Regions from separate parts of the Streptomyces tatrensis genome, predicted to be linked through region 1. Evidence: riboswitches for the same ligand, from Rfam matches in the RefSeq annotation. Region 1 holds a riboswitch; the other holds the start of a gene.
The links. A riboswitch is a leader RNA that binds a small molecule or an ion and turns the genes downstream of it on or off. The one in region 1 is predicted to bind ZMP and ZTP.
Positions count from the first base shown of each region.

Region 2: linked by a shared signal. The riboswitch ahead of ACODT5_RS10020 (bifunctional 5,10-methylenetetrahydrofolate dehydrogenase/5,10-methenyltetrahydrofolate cyclohydrolase) and the one ahead of ACODT5_RS42820 (serine hydroxymethyltransferase) in region 1 are both predicted to bind ZMP and ZTP.

Region 1 covers NZ_JBMDLB010000011.1:5,869,893-5,877,352, reverse strand. Annotated here, with positions in the region: gene ACODT5_RS42830 (2'-5' RNA ligase family protein) at 1-67, opposite strand, end outside; gene trpS (tryptophan--tRNA ligase) at 208-1,221, opposite strand; gene ACODT5_RS42820 (serine hydroxymethyltransferase) at 1,859-3,142, opposite strand; ZMP/ZTP riboswitch at 3,178-3,268, opposite strand; gene rocD (ornithine--oxo-acid transaminase) at 3,378-4,583, shown strand; gene ACODT5_RS42810 (glutathionylspermidine synthase family protein) at 4,607-5,797, opposite strand; gene ACODT5_RS42805 (hypothetical protein) at 5,804-6,127, opposite strand; gene ACODT5_RS42800 (DMT family protein) at 6,243-7,091, shown strand; gene ACODT5_RS42795 (carboxymuconolactone decarboxylase family protein) at 7,405-7,460, shown strand, end outside.
Region 2 covers NZ_JBMDLB010000007.1:1,369,264-1,376,723, reverse strand. Annotated here, with positions in the region: partial or broken gene ACODT5_RS10040 (ATP-binding protein) at 1-443, shown strand, start outside; partial or broken gene ACODT5_RS10035 (vWA domain-containing protein) at 386-2,167, shown strand; gene ACODT5_RS10030 (RNA polymerase sigma factor) at 2,189-3,763, opposite strand; gene ACODT5_RS10025 (methyltransferase domain-containing protein) at 3,977-4,738, opposite strand; ZMP/ZTP riboswitch at 4,852-4,951, shown strand; gene ACODT5_RS10020 (bifunctional 5,10-methylenetetrahydrofolate dehydrogenase/5,10-methenyltetrahydrofolate cyclohydrolase) at 4,980-5,870, shown strand; gene ACODT5_RS10015 (peptide MFS transporter) at 6,006-7,460, shown strand, end outside.

The DNA of each region.
Region 1 (7,460 bases):
GCTCCTGAAGGCTGCTGCCGTACGGCTCCGGGACCGCGATCGAAACGCCGAGCGTTACGGTCCCCACGTAGCTCTCCTCCGCCTGTAGTCCCTGTGCGTGGTCTGTGCTTCGCATGTGCTCCGCGTGTGCGTCGCACGAGTGCTGCCGCCCCAGTGTGGCGGCAGCACCCCCCAGATCGCCAGGGCCCTCTTTCTCTTCGGTCCCCGTCAGTGCTTCGCGGGGAGGAAACCGAGGTGGTCGTAGGCCTGCGCCAGGGTCTCGGCGGCGACCGCCCTGGCCTTCTCCGCGCCCTTGGCCAGCAGGGAATCCAGGGTCTCCGGGTCGTCCAGGTACTCCTGGGTGCGCTGCTTGAACGGTGTGACGAAATCGACCATCACGCCGGCCAGATCGGTCTTGAGCGCGCCGTAGCCCTTGCCTTCGTACGCGGCCTCCAGCGCGGGGATGGACTCCCCCGTGAGAGTGGAGTAGATCGTGAGCAGGTTGCTGACGCCGGGCTTGTCGGCCGGGTCGAACCGGATCACGGCCTCGGTGTCGGTCACGGCGCTCTTGATCTTCTTCTCGGTGGCCTTGGGCTCGTCGAGGAGGTTGATCAGGCCCTTGGGCGAAGAGGCCGACTTCGACATCTTGATCGCCGGGTCCTGGAGGTCGTAGATCTTCGCGACCTCCTTGACGATGTGCGCGGCGGGGAGGGTGAAGGTCTGTCCGAAGCGCTGGTTGAAGCGCTCGGCCAGGTCCCGGGTCAGCTCGATGTGCTGACGCTGGTCCTCGCCGACGGGGACGGCGTTCGCCTGGTAGAGCAGGATGTCGGCGACCTGGAGGATCGGGTACGTGAACAGGCCGACGGTGGCGTTGTTGGCGCCGTTCTTCGCGGACTTGTCCTTGAACTGGGTCATCCGGCTGGCCTCGCCGAAACCGGTGATGCAGTTCATGACCCAGCCGAGCTGCGCGTGCTCGGGCACGTGGCTCTGGATGAAGAGCGTGCAGCGCTCGGGGTCGAGACCGGCGGCGAGGAGCTGCGCGGCGGAGAGCCTGGTGTTCGCGCGGAGATCCTTCGGATCCTGCGGCATGGTGATCGCGTGCAGGTCGACGACCATGTAGAAGGCGTCGTGCGTCTCCTGCAGGGCGACGTACTGCCGGATGGCTCCGAGATAGTTCCCGAGGTGGAACGAACCGGAGGTGGGCTGGATGCCGGAGAGCGCGCGAGGACGATCAGAAGCCATGGCTCCATTCTCTCAGGTGTGACACCGGGCTCGGCCCCGCCGCTGGCCGGAACCCGGCGGGTCGCACCCCCCTCGCCCGGCCCCCGCCCGGGTACCGCCCGGTAGCGCCCCGTCCGGATCTTGCCTCGGCCGAGCGACCGCTTTCCGTTGCTCCCGCGCCGAGGTCCAGGGGGTCCCGCTGCACGGGGCTCCGCGGGCGCCGCCCCACCCGCGCCTCAAACGCCGGCGGGGCTGGATTCACCCGGCGTGGCCGAGCCCCTGCGGCGCCGTTGCACGGGGGCCAGCCCCCGGACCCCCGCTCCTCAAACGCCGGAGGGGCTGAGATTGCCCTCCGGGCAATCCAGCCACGCCGGGGCCCACGATGCGCTGCGCGCACGTGAGGGCCGACGCCAGCCAAATCCAGCCCCGCCGGCGTTCAAAGCACGGGGTCCGGGGCGGAGCCCCGGGGCTTTTCAGCCGTCCGGCGTTTGAGGACCGGGGTCTGGGGCGGAGCCCCAGGGGGGTCCGGGCGCAGCCCGGGGCCCCGTTCCTTTCAGCCCGTCCGGCGTTTGAGGACCGGGTCAGGGCCGGCCCTGGGAACGGTGGAAGGGCGGGTCGGGGACTCCGCCCCGCAGGGACCGCCCCCGTCCGGGACGGGTCAGGCGACGGGGAGGCCCGGGGCCGGGAAGGCGGCCATCAGGTCGGCCACCGCGGAGCGGATCGCGCCGAGGGCCACCTCGTCACCCTTGGCGGCCGCGGAGACGGCCTCCGCGATCCAGTCGGCGACCACCGGCATGTGCTCCGCACGAAGCCCCCGCGAGGTCAGCGACGGCGTACCGATCCGGATCCCCGACGGGTCGAACGGCTTGCGCGGGTCGAACGGCACCGTGTTGTAGTTCACGACGATCCCCGCCCGGTCCAGCGCCTTCGCCGCGATCTTGCCGGATACGCCCTTCCCCGTGAGGTCGATCAGGATCAGGTGGTTGTCCGTACCGCCGGAGACCAGGTCGAAGCCCCGCTCCAGCAGAGCCGCGGCCAGCGCCTTCGCGTTGGCCACGACCGCGTGCGCGTACGACACGAACGAGGGCTGCGCAGCCTCGTGGAGCGCCACCGCGATACCGGCCGTCGTCTGGTTGTGCGGGCCGCCCTGGAGGCCGGGGAAGACCGCCTTGTCGATGGCCTTCGCGTGCTCCTCGCGGCACATCAGCATCGCGCCGCGCGGACCGCGCAGGGTCTTGTGTGTGGTCGTGGAGATCACGTCCACGTGACCGGCCGGGGAGGGGTGCGCCCCGCCCGCGATGAGGCCGGCGATGTGCGCCACGTCGGCGACGAGCACCGAGCCCGCCTCCTTCGCGATCGACGCGAACGCCTCGAAGTCGATCGTGCGCGGGAGCGCCGTACCGCCGCAGAAGATCAGCTTGGGCCGCTCCGCCAGCGCGAGGTCCCGTACGGCGTCGTAGTCGATGAGGCCGGTGTCGGCGCTGACCCCGTACTGCACGCCGCGGAACCAGGAGCCCGTCGCCGAGACCCCCCAGCCGTGCGTCAGGTGCCCGCCCATCGGCAGCGCCATGCCCATCACCGTGTCGCCGGGCTCGGCGAAGGCCAGGTAGACCGCGAGGTTGGCGGGCGAGCCGGAGTACGGCTGCACATTGGCGTGGTCGACGCCGAAGAGGCCCTTCGCCCGCTCCACGGCCAGCGCCTCGATGCGGTCGATGTTCTGCTGGCCCTCGTAGTAGCGGCGGCCCGGGTAGCCCTCGCTGTACTTGTTCTGCAGCACCGTGCCGGAGGCCTCCAGCACGGCCGAGGACACGTAGTTCTCGCTCGGGATGAGGCGCAGGGTCTCCGCCTGGAGGGTCTCCTCGGCGGCGACGAAGGACGCCAGCTCGGGGTCGGTCGCGAGCAGAGCGGGGTGACGGTACGGGTGGTGGTGGTTCGCGCTCATGGCGGCTCCTCCGGGGTCGATGTCAGGTCTCGTCCCCGCGAGGCCCAGGCGAGCGGCCCTGTATGCGGTCGTGCGCGCACGGCTCCCCCGGAGTTGGTTCTCCGTGCGCCAGTCGCCGTGCGTGTCCGACACCTTAGCGGGCACGCCACAAGAAAGGTTTCTCCGTCCGGTATTCGAGCGAGGATGGACAGTGACGCCACCCTCGTCACCGGCTTGACGGACGATCGGAGACCCCGTGTCGACAACTGCTGATGCCATCCGCTCCGCCGACGCGCACAGCGCGCACAACTACCACCCCCTGCCCGTCGTCGTCGCCACCGCGGAGGGCGCGTGGATGACCGACGTGGAGGGCCGCCGCTACCTCGACATGCTCGCGGGCTACTCCGCCCTGAACTTCGGCCACGGCAACCGCCGCCTGCTCGACGCCGCCCGCGCCCAGCTGGAGCGGGTCACCCTGACCTCCCGCGCCTTCCACCACGACCGCTTCGCGGACTTCTGTACCGAGCTCGCGGCGCTGTGCGGCAAGGAGGCGGTCCTGCCCATGAACACGGGCGCGGAGGCCGTGGAGACGGCGGTGAAGACCGCCCGCAAGTGGGGCTACGAGGTCAAGGGCGTACCGGACGGCCACGCCAAGATCGTGGTGGCGGCCGACAACTTCCACGGCCGGACGACGACCATCGTGTCGTTCTCCACCGACCACGACGCCCGCGACCACTTCGGCCCGTACACCCCCGGCTTCGAGATCGTCCCGTACGGGGACCTCACCGCGCTCGCCCACGCCGTCACCTCCAACACCGTCGCCGTGCTCCTGGAGCCGATCCAGGGCGAGGCCGGCGTCCTCGTGCCACCGGCCGGATACCTGCGGGGCGTACGGGAACTGACGCGCGAGCGGAACGTCCTGTTCATGGCCGACGAGATCCAGTCGGGCCTGGGCCGCACCGGGAAGACCTTCGCGTGCGAGCACGAGGGCGTCGTCCCGGACGTGTACATCCTCGGCAAGGCGCTGGGCGGCGGGGTCGTCCCCGTGTCGGCGGTGGTGGCCGACCTCGACGTGCTCGGCGTGTTCAAGCCGGGCGAGCACGGCTCCACCTTCGGCGGCAACCCGCTGGCCTGCGCCGTCGCCCTGGAGGTCATCGCGATGCTGCGCACCGGCGAGTACCAGCAGCGCGCCACCGAGCTCGGCGACCACCTGCACCGGGAGCTGAACCTGCTGGTCGGCGGCGGCGCCGTGACCGCTGTACGGGGCCGCGGGCTGTGGGCGGGCGTGGACATCGACCCGTCGCGCGGCACCGGCCGGGAGATCTCCGAGAAGCTGATGGAGCTCGGCGTGCTGGTCAAGGACACCCACGGGTCGACGATCCGGATCGCACCGCCGCTGGTGATCTCCAAGGAGGACCTGGACTGGGGGCTGGACCAGCTCAGGTCGGTCCTCGGCGCCTAGCTGCCCCTAGAGGATGCTGCGTCCTACAAAATGACGTGGGGCAGGAAGCGGGCGTACTCGTCCGTGACCGGCCCCGCCGATTCTCGGATGCCGAGGCCCGCCGACTCGTCCTCGACGACCCACGCGCCGAGCACCACCCGGTTGCCGTCGAAGTCGGGCAGCGGGGCGAGGCCCTGGAAGACGTACGTCTCGCCCTGCTCCGGTGTGAACGGCTCGCCGTCGACCGGGTGCAGGGTGACGCCCGCGCCCTCGCGGCCGAGCAGCGGCTTCGCCGCGTAGCCGGTGGTGGTGGCGAGTTCGCGCGGGCCGTCCAGGTAGGCGGGCAGCAGGTTCGGGTGCTCCGGGAAGAGCTCCCACAGGACCGCCAGCAGCGCCTTGTTGGAGAGCAGCATCTTCCACAGCGGCTCGATCCAGGCGGTGGTGCCGGAGCCTCCGCCGTGGTCGTACGTGCCGAGGACCTGCGGGGCGAACTCGTCGGTGGCCAGCCACTCCCACGGGTAGAGCTTGAAGATCGCGCGGATGAAGCCGAGCTTCTCGTCGACGAACCGGCCGGACAGGGAGTCCCAGCCGATCGCCTCCACCGACAGCTCCCGCGTCTCGATGCCGGCCTGCTCGGCGGTCTCCTGGAGGTAGGCGACCGTCATCAGGTCCTCGCCGAGCTCGTCGGTCTCGGAGTGCGCGAAGTGCAGCGGGCCGGGCGGGAGCAGCTCCGCCTGGCGCCGCCAGGCGTCGACGAGCCGCTCGTGGAGGGAGTTCCACTGGTCGGCGCCGGGGAAGCGCTCCTCCATCCAGAACCACTGCGGACTGGCCGCCTCCACGAGGGAGGTGGGGGTGTCGGCGTTGTACTCCAGCATCTTGGCGGGGCTGCCGGTGCCGTCGTAGCGCAGGTCGAAGCGGCCGTAGAGCGAGGGCTGTTCGGCGCGGCGCCGCCAGGACTCGGCGATCAGCGCGGCCAGCTTCGGGTCCGCGATGCCGAGGTCGGCGAAGCGGTCGTGGTCGACTATGTGCTGGGCCGCCGCCAGGCACATGGCGTGCAGCTCCTCGACGACGTTCTCCAGCGCCTCGACCTCGGGGAGGGTGAAGGAGTAGTACGCGCTCTCGTCCCAGTAGGGACGCAGGGAGTCGTCGGGGTAGCGGGTCAGGGGGTAGATCAGCCCCTGCTCCTCGACGGTCTTCTGCCAGTCGGGGCGGGGCTCGATGGTGTGGCGCTTCACGCTGGATCAGCCGCCCGAGGAGCTCTTGTGGCTGCCGCCGATGCCGCCGCGGGTGACGGCCGACTTGTCGAAGCTGCCGCCGCTGACCTTGTTCTTCGCGACGGTGCCGCCGTAGTAGTAGGCGCCTCGGCCGCCGCTCTTGCACTCCTTGGAGTTCAGCTTCTCCAGGGTGGCGCGGTCCGCGCAGCGCTTGTCGGGCTCGTTGCTGCTGCCGCAGGCCACGAGGGCCGCCGCGAGCAGGCCCATGCCGCCGAGGGCGACGGTCCCGGAGCGCATGCGGCGCTTGGTGCGGGTGGTGTCGGTGCTGCTGCTGCTACTGCTGCTGTCCATGGACTGTTCGCTCCCCCTGGGTGGCCGGCTGCGCACAGACTAGAACGGCCGCCCCGGCCGACGGAATCCGGCCGACGTGGGATCCGTGACCTAGAGTCGGTTCGTGCTCATTGGGATGATTTGCGCGCTCGGTGCGGCGGTCTGCTTCGGCACGGCGTCGGTCCTGCAGGCAGTGGCGACGCGGGCGACCGTGCCGGGGACGGGCTCCGGGGTCGACGCCGCGCTCTTCCTTCGGGCGCTGCGCCAGTGGCGCTATATCGCCGGACTCTGCCTGGACGGGGTCGGCTTCGTCCTCCAGATCATCGCCCTGCGGCACATCCCCATCTACGCGGTGGGCGCGGCCCTCGCGGCCAGCCTCGCGGTGACCGCGGTGGTCGCGGCGCGGCTGTTGCGGGTGCGGCTGAGCGGGACGGAGTGGGGCGCGGTCGGCGTGGTGTGCGCGGGGCTGGTGATGCTCGGGCTGGCGTCCGGGGAGGAGGGCTCGGGGAAGGGCACGCTCGCGCTGAAGCTTGGGCTGCTGGCGGTGGCGGGGCTGGTCCTGGTGGTCGGGGCCGTGGCGGGCGGGCTGCCGGACCGCAGCCGGGCGCTGACGCTGGGTCTGGCCGCCGGGACGGGCTTCGGCGTGGTGGAGGTGGCGGTCCGGCTCATCGACGACATCTCGCTCTCCGCCCTGTCCAACCCGGCGTTCTACGCACTGCTGCTCGGCGGCGGCGCCGCCTTCCTGCTGCTCACCTCGGCGCTCCAGCGCGGCTCGGTGACGGCGGCGACCGCCGGGCTGGTCCTGGGCGAGACGATCGGCCCGGCGGTGGTGGGCGTGGCCTGGCTGGGCGACCGCACCCGCGAGGGCCTGACCTGGCTGGCGGTCGCGGGCTTCCTGATCGCCGTGGCCGGCGCCCTGGCCCTGGCCCGCTTCGGCGAACCCCCGGCGGACCCGATCCAGCCGTCCGGCCCGCCCGCCGCGTGAGGACGGGGTCCGGGCGCAGCCCGGTGCTCCTGGGGCTCCGCCCCAGACCCCGCTCCTCGAACGCCGGAGGGGCTGGATTTTCCAGACCACCGGCGGTCGCGTGCGAGCTGACGCCGGCACGATCCAGCCCGTCCGGCGTTTGAGGAGCGGGGTCTGGGGCGGAGCCCGGGGAACGGGGGAACCGGGGGTCCCCCCGGACGGAGTCTGGGGGAGGGTAGGGGACAAGCCCCGCAGGGCACCCGTCACGGGAGCGCAGCGACCAGCGCCGGAGACGGACCATATCGGCGGGCCGCCCGGATCGTAGGTTGGAGCCATGACCCACACCGAGAAGGCACCCGAGCACACCCCCCGCATGCAACTGGCGAAGCT
Region 2 (7,460 bases), on a different contig from region 1:
CCGACGCCCTGCACTCCTTCGGCCAGGACCTCGACGAGCAGACCCTCGGCGTGCTCGCGCACGGCACCCTCACCCCCGCGCACGCCGTCTCCTTCCGCGGCTACGCCAAGATCGTCCGGCACACCTTCGGCATCGACGCGGTCATCAAGGGCGACGCCTCCTGGCCCGCCCGCACGGAGGACCGCGACCTGCTGTACTACCTCGCCGAGGCCTTCCGGGGCCGGCTGGTCAAGGAACTGCCGACCCGCAAGGAACACGTCTCGCCGGGCGTCCGCCAGACCGCCTACCGCGCGAAGTCCCTGCTCGTGCAGCTCGCCGAGATCTCCGTGGAGGTGGCCCAGACCGTCATCGCCGACGACGTCGACGGCCTGCCGGTGCTGCCCGCCTGGTTCCTCATCGAAGCCGCCCGCGACATGCCGCGCCTGGTCGAGGCCCGCCGGTGAGCAGCAAGGCCAAGCAGGGCAAGGAGCCCAAGCCCGACCCGGCCACCCTCGCCTACGAGGCGGGGCGGGCCGCCGTCCGGCAGAACCCCGCGCTGAACGCCGTGTCCGCCACCCACTGCCGCAGCCCGAAGTGCGCGCACTGCGCCACCGCCGGGCTCGCCGTGGTCACCTCCAACGGGGTGATCCACGCCCACCCGACCCGCCCCCATAGCCCTTCGGGCATGGGGGGACCCCCGGCCGAGCCCGCCGAGTGGGCCTGGGCCCTGGCGCACGGCCTGCTCCACCTCGGCTTCGGGCACGTACCCGCCGCCAAGGAGGACGACCGGCCACAGCCCGACCGCGCCGAGACCGCCGCCCGCTGCGTCGTCGTCAACCGCTTCCTGCAGAACTTCCCCGTCGGCCGGGCCCCCGACCGGCTGCCCGACCAGTACCCCGGCGGCGACGAGGAACAGCTCGCCCGCGCCTGGCGGCAGGACGGCGTCCCGCCCCGCTACATCCTGGAAGCCTGGTCGCACTGGAGCGCCGTCCCCGACTGGCAGACCGGCTTCGCCCACGCCCTCACCCGGTCCGTGTCCGCCACCATGGACCTGGCCGGCGGCGTGAAAGCCGCCGGCCCCAACCGTACGAGCCCTGAACTGGCTCGTCTCCTCCTACCGTTCCTTGGAGAGGTGGCCATAATCGGCCGCATCGCCACGAGCCAGGCATTTCCGCCTGGTGCCCCGCGAACGGTCTTCGGGGCGCAGGGGCCGGGTTCGAGCTCGGCGTACTCGCGTCTTGTCCGCTTGCTGCGGTGCGCGGCATCCTCGCAAGTCCGGTAGTCCCTGCATGCCGTGGCCATTGGCTGGGGCCCGCGGGGTAGCTCTCTCTGCGCGATCCATCTGGTCGTGCACAGTCACACCTACGCGATAACAGCCGAAGCCTGGAACCACGATCGCTAGACAGCGTAGCGCCGAAACCGTTGCCCCACTTGACCAAGCGTGGCCAACGGTTCACGGAGCAAGAGCCGATCTGCTGACCCACCCGTCCACCGACCTGGACGAGTTCTACCGCGGCGGCCTGGTCCAGGGCTTCGACCTGCACGGATACGGGGAGCGCGGACTGCTGCCCGCCGGGCTGGTGCAGGAGATCCGGGCGCTGGCCCACCCTCCCCCATAGCCCTTCGGGCATGGGGGGACCCCCGGGTGCCCTGGGACGCGCGCCTGGCCCGCTGGTTCGACGAGTACGTGCCCCGCCCGGAGCCGGTACGCAGCTTCGCGCGCCCGGCCCGCCGCCAGGCCTCCACCCCGGACATCCCGCGCGCGGGACGGTACTTCCCGCTCGAGGAGACCGCCCGCTGCACCTTCGGCGTGGTCCTCGACACCTCGGGGTCGATGGACACCGCCCTGCTCGGCAAGGCGCTCGGCGCCATCGCCTCGTACGCCGAAGCCCGCGACGTGCCGGCCGCCCGCGTCGTGTTCTGCGACGCGGCGCCGTACGACGCGGGCTATCTGCCCCCGACCGAGATCGCGGGCCGGGTGAAGGTGCGCGGCCGGGGCGGGACCGTGCTGCAGCCGGGCATCGACCTGCTGCTGCGGGCGGAGGACTTCCCGCCCGGGGCCCCGGTCCTGGTGATCACCGACGGCTGGACCGACACCCTGCGGATCCGGCGCGAGCACGCCTTCCTGGTTCCGCAGGGCGCCTGTCTGCCGTTCACGCCCCGCGGGCCGGTCTTCCGACTGGCCTGAGGGGCGTGCGACCCGACTTTTTTAGTCGAGGTAGTCGCGCAGCACCTGCGAGCGCGACGGGTGACGGAGCTTCGACATGGTCTTCGACTCGATCTGGCGGATGCGCTCACGGGTGACCCCGTACACGCGGCCGATCTCGTCGAGGGTCTTCGGCTGGCCGTCGTTGAGGCCGTAGCGCATGGAGACCACGCCCGCCTCGCGCTCCGAGAGCGTGCCCAGGATGGACTGGAGCTGCTCCTGGAGGAAGGTGAAGGAGACCGCGTCGGCCGGCACGACCGCCTCGGAGTCCTCGATGAGGTCACCGAACTCGCTGTCGCCCTCCTCACCCAGCGGGGTGTGCAGGGAGATCGGCTCGCGGCCGTACTTCTGGACCTCGATGACCTTCTCGGGGGTCATGTCGAGTTCCTTGCCCAGCTCCTCCGGAGTGGGCTCCCGGCCGAGGTCCTGGAGCATCTGGCGCTGGACGCGGGCCAGCTTGTTGATGATCTCGACCATGTGGACGGGGATGCGGATGGTGCGCGACTGGTCGGCCATGGCACGCGTGATCGCCTGCCGGATCCACCAGGTCGCGTACGTGGAGAACTTGAAGCCCTTGGTGTAGTCGAACTTCTCCACGGCGCGGATCAGACCGACGTTGCCCTCCTGGATCAGGTCCAGGAAGAGCATGCCGCGGCCGGTGTAGCGCTTGGCGAGGGAGACCACGAGGCGGAGGTTGGCCTCCAGCAGGTGGTTCTTGGCCCGGCGGCCGTCCTCGACGAGGATCTCCAGCTCGCGCTTGAACGCGGGCTTGTGGTCCTCCTCCTCTTCGAGCTTGTACTCGGAGAAGAGACCGGCCTCGATGCGCTTGGCGAGCTCCACCTCCTGCTCGGCGTTGAGCAGCGGCACCTTGCCGATGAGCTTGAGGTAGTCCTTGACGGGGTCGGCGGTGGCACCGGCGACCATGACGGTCTGCGCCGGGGCGTCGTCCTCGTCGTCGTCGGACAGGACGAAGCCGGCGCTGCCGCCCGTCTTGGGCGTCTCCTTCTCGTCGCCCTCGTCCAGGTCCTCGGCCGCCCAGTCCTCGCCCTCGGCCACGGGGGCGTCGCCCTCGTCGCCGTCCTTGGCGGTCTTCTTCGTGGCGGCCGTCTTCTTCACGGCGGTCTTCTTCACGGCGGTCTTCTTGACCGCACGCTTCTTCGGCGCGGCGGCGGCCTCGGCCGCCACCTCCTCCTCGGTCCCGGAGGCCGACGGATCGGATATCGCCGCGGCGGGGGTGGTGGCAGCCGTCTTGCGCGCACCGATGAGGCGCGGCGGGGCGGCGGCCTTCTTGGCGACGGTGCGCGCCGGGGCGGCGGCCGCCTTGCGCGCCTTCTTGGCGGGAGCCTTCGTGGCGGGGGCGGCGCTGACGTGCAGCGCGACGCCCTCCTCGTCCAGGACCTGGTTCAGGCTGCGCAGGACCCGCTTCCACTGGTCCACCGGGATGCGGCCGGCCTCGAAGGCCTGGCGCACGTCATCACCGTTGATGTGACCCTGCTCGCGGCCACGCTCGACAAGCGCGACCAGGGCCTCGGATTCGGCGATCTCCGTGGGGAACGTACGGGACGGGCTGAGCGACACAAGGAGCCTCTCGTTGCGAACAGATAAGGGGTGGCGGGACATCATCGCGCGAACTCGGGAAACAGACCCGAGGGGGGTCTGTATTCCGGGCCGCACGAGGACACCTGTCGGTTCATCGCATGCCCGAGTAGATTCGTTACGCGCTGAATTGAGTGACCTGCGCCACGCTGTGACCGGGGAGCCGGTCGCGGGTGGTCGCGTCCGCCCGTTTTGTCAGCCCGTTTTGCGGGCCTCGATGAGAAAACGGGCGGTGTGTGCGACGAACGGGCCTTCGCGCTCGATCTGTTCGTGCAGCTCGCGCAACCGGTCCCGATGCTGCCCGACCGTGAAGCCCGGCACCATCCAGATCACCTTCCGTAGAAAGTAGATCACGGCTCCGATGTCGTGGAACTCCGTCCGCAGCCGCTCGGAGCGCAGATCGATCACCTCCAGTCCCGTCTTCGTGGCCTCGGCGACCGCGTCGTCGGGGTGCCGGCCCCGCCGGACCTCCTCCGGTTGCGGTCCCAGGAAGTACTCCACGAGCTCGAAAACGCTCGCCGGGCCGACCTGCTGGGAGAGGTACGTGCCGCCGGGCTTCAGCACCCGCGCGATCTCCTCCCACCAGATCGTGACCGGATGCCGGCTGGCGACGAGCTCGAAGGCCTCGTCGCCGAACGGCAGCGGCGGCTCGTCGGAGTCCGCGACCACGACCGCGCCGAGCGGGTGCAGCAGCCTTGTCGCCTTGTCGATGTTCGGCGGCCAGGACTCGGTGGCCACCGTCAGCCGCGGCAGGGGCCCGGCTCCGGCGAGCACCTCCCCGCCGCCGGTCTGGATGTCCAGGGCGGAGCCGGCCTGCGCCAGGCGCCGCGCCAGGAGGCCCTGGTAGCCCCAGGAGGGGCGCTGCTCGGTGGCGCGGCCGTCGAGCCAGGAGAAGTCCCAGCCGTCCACGGAGACCGATTCTGCTTCCGCGACGAGATGGTCGAAAGTGCGCGTCATGTCTCGATCGTCCCAGGTCCGGCCCCGGTCATCCACCGGATTGCCGGGGCCGGGGCGCCCTCCCGGCCCGCCGGACCTGTCGGGAGGGGGGCCGCGGGGGTCGCCTACACTGGGCGGCGGGCCGTGACTGGCGTTCGGGTGGATCACCACCGGGGAGCGGCCCGGCGTACTCCCGTATCCGTACGCCGACTGCCGCGCGCCTGGGCGAACCGCGATCCCGCAGCGACGCTCAGGAGCCCCGATGACAACTCAGACGACTGCCCAGCCGGCACGGACCGCCACGCTGATGGACGGCACCGCCCTCGCCCGCCGCATCTCGGAGCAGACCGCCGAGTACGCCGCGAAGATCACCGAGCGCACCGGCACCGCGCCCTGTCTGGCGACCGTGCTCGTCGGCGAGGACCCCGCGTCCGTCACCTACGTCCGCATGAAGCAGAACCGCTGCGCCAAGGCCGGGATCACCTCCCGCCACGTGGAGCTGCCGGCCAGGGCGACCACCGAGGAGCTCGTCGCCACCCTGACCGCGCTCTCCGAGGACCCGGAGATCAGCGGCATCCTGCTCCAGCACCCCGTCCCGCACCACATCGACGAGCGCGCCGCCTTCGAGGCCATCGCCCCGGGCAAGGACGTCGACGGGGTCACCATGCACTCCTTCGCCGCCATGGGCTTCGGACTGCCGGGCTTCGTCTCCTGCACCCCCGGCGGCATCATGCGCCTGCTGGCGGCCTACGACGTGGACCTGACCGGCAAGCACGCCGTGGTCGTCGGCCGCAGCGCGATCCTGGGCAAGCCCGCCGGGATGCTGCTGCTCGAGCAGAACGCCACCGTCACCTACTGCCACTCGCGCACCGTGGACCTGCCGTCCATCGTCCGCCAGGCGGACGTGCTGGTCGCCGCCGTCGGCAAGGCCGAGTTCATCCGCGGCGAGGACATCAAGCCGGGCGCCGTGGTCCTGGACGCCGGCTACAACGAGGGCAACGTCGGCGACGTCCACTTCGAGTCGGCCGCCGCCCGCGCCTCGCTGATCACCCCGGTACCGGGCGGCGTCGGCCCGATGACCATCGCGGTGCTGCTGGAGCAGACCGTCCAGGCCGCCGCAGCGCAGGCCGGCCTGGCCCTCGCGGACCTCTGACCCGGTCCGCACCCCTGCCGCAAGGCGAACGCCCCGGGCCCTTCGGTCCGGGGCGTTCTGTTTCCCCCGGTAACCGGCCGAAAGGACGATCCGGGTCCGGCCCGGGAGGGCTCCACTGAATATGTGAAGCCTTCGATGGATATGCAGAAGCCCCCGGCGTCGGACGCAGCACCGGACGCGGCGGCGGTGGGCAGGAAGCGCCACCCGCGCGGGCTCGCCACCCTCGTCCTCGCCGAGCTGTGGGAGCGCTTCAGCCTCTACGGCATGGTCGCCATCCTCGTGCACTTCCTCGCCGCCTCCCGCGGCCACGGGGGCATGGGCCTCCACGAGGGCACCGCGGAGGCCGTGGAGGGGGTTTACATGGCCATGATCTCGTTGCTGGCGCTCCCCGGCGGCTGGATCGCCGACCGGTTCCTCGGCGCCCGGCGGGCCGTCCTGTGGGGCGGTGTGGTCATCATGGCCGGCCACGTCCTGATGGCCGTCCCGAACCCGGTCTTCGTCTGGCCCGGCCTGGTCCTCATCGTCATCGGCACCGGGCTGCTCAAGCCGAACATCTCCGCGCTGGTCGGCCGGCTGTACGCCGCCGACGACGACCAGCGGCGCGACGCCGGCTACTCGATCTTCTACATGGGCATCAACCTCGGCGCCGTCATCGCCCCGCTCGTCGTCGGCTACCTCGGCGAAGAGGTCAACTGGCACCTCGGCTTCGGCGCCGCCGCCGTCGGCATGGCCCTCGGCCTGGTCCAGTACGTCCTCGGCGGCCGCCACCTGTCCGAGCAGCTGCGGGCCGAGCCCGTGGTCCGGCTCACCGCTGCCGAGCGGACCAAGATCCGCAAGTCCTCCTCGTACGGCCTGGTCTTCACTGCCGTACTGATCACCCTGCTGGTCGCCGCGCACGCGCTGAGCATCGACAACATCACCTTCGTGCTGACGATCGTCGCCGTGGTGGTCCCGGCGGGCGTGCTGCTCTCGATGTACCGCAGCCCCAAGATCGACCGGGTCGAGAAGACCCGGCTGCGGGCCTACGTCTGGCTCTTCCTGGCCGCCACGCTGTTCTGGCTGGTCTACGACCAGATGGGCAACGAGCTGAACCTGTTCGCCGCCCAGAAGACCGACCTGTCCCTGCTCGGATGGCACATCCCGGCGAGCTGGACCCAGTCGCTGCCCTCGCTGTTCGTGATCATCCTGGCCCCCGTCTTCGCCGCCTTCTGGGTGCGCCGGGGCAAGCACATGAGCACCCCGTTCAAGTTCGGCCTGGCCCTGCTGCTGACCGGCGCCTCCTTCGTGGTCATGTCGGGCGCCGCGGCCATCGCCTCCAGCGGGGTCAAGGTCTCGCTGATGTGGCTGGTCGGCGTGTACGTGATCCAGGTGATGGGCGAGATGTGCCTGAGCCCGGTGGGCCTCTCGGTCACCACGAAGCTCGCCCCCCGGGCCTTCACCAATCAAATGATGGGCGTATGGTTCCTCGCCGCCGCCACCGGAGACGCGATCGGCGCGCAGCTGCCCCGGCTCGACGCGGTGATCGGCCAGAGCTGGAACTTCCTGTGGCAGGGCGCCATGGTGATCGCGGCGGGCGCGGTGATGGTCTTC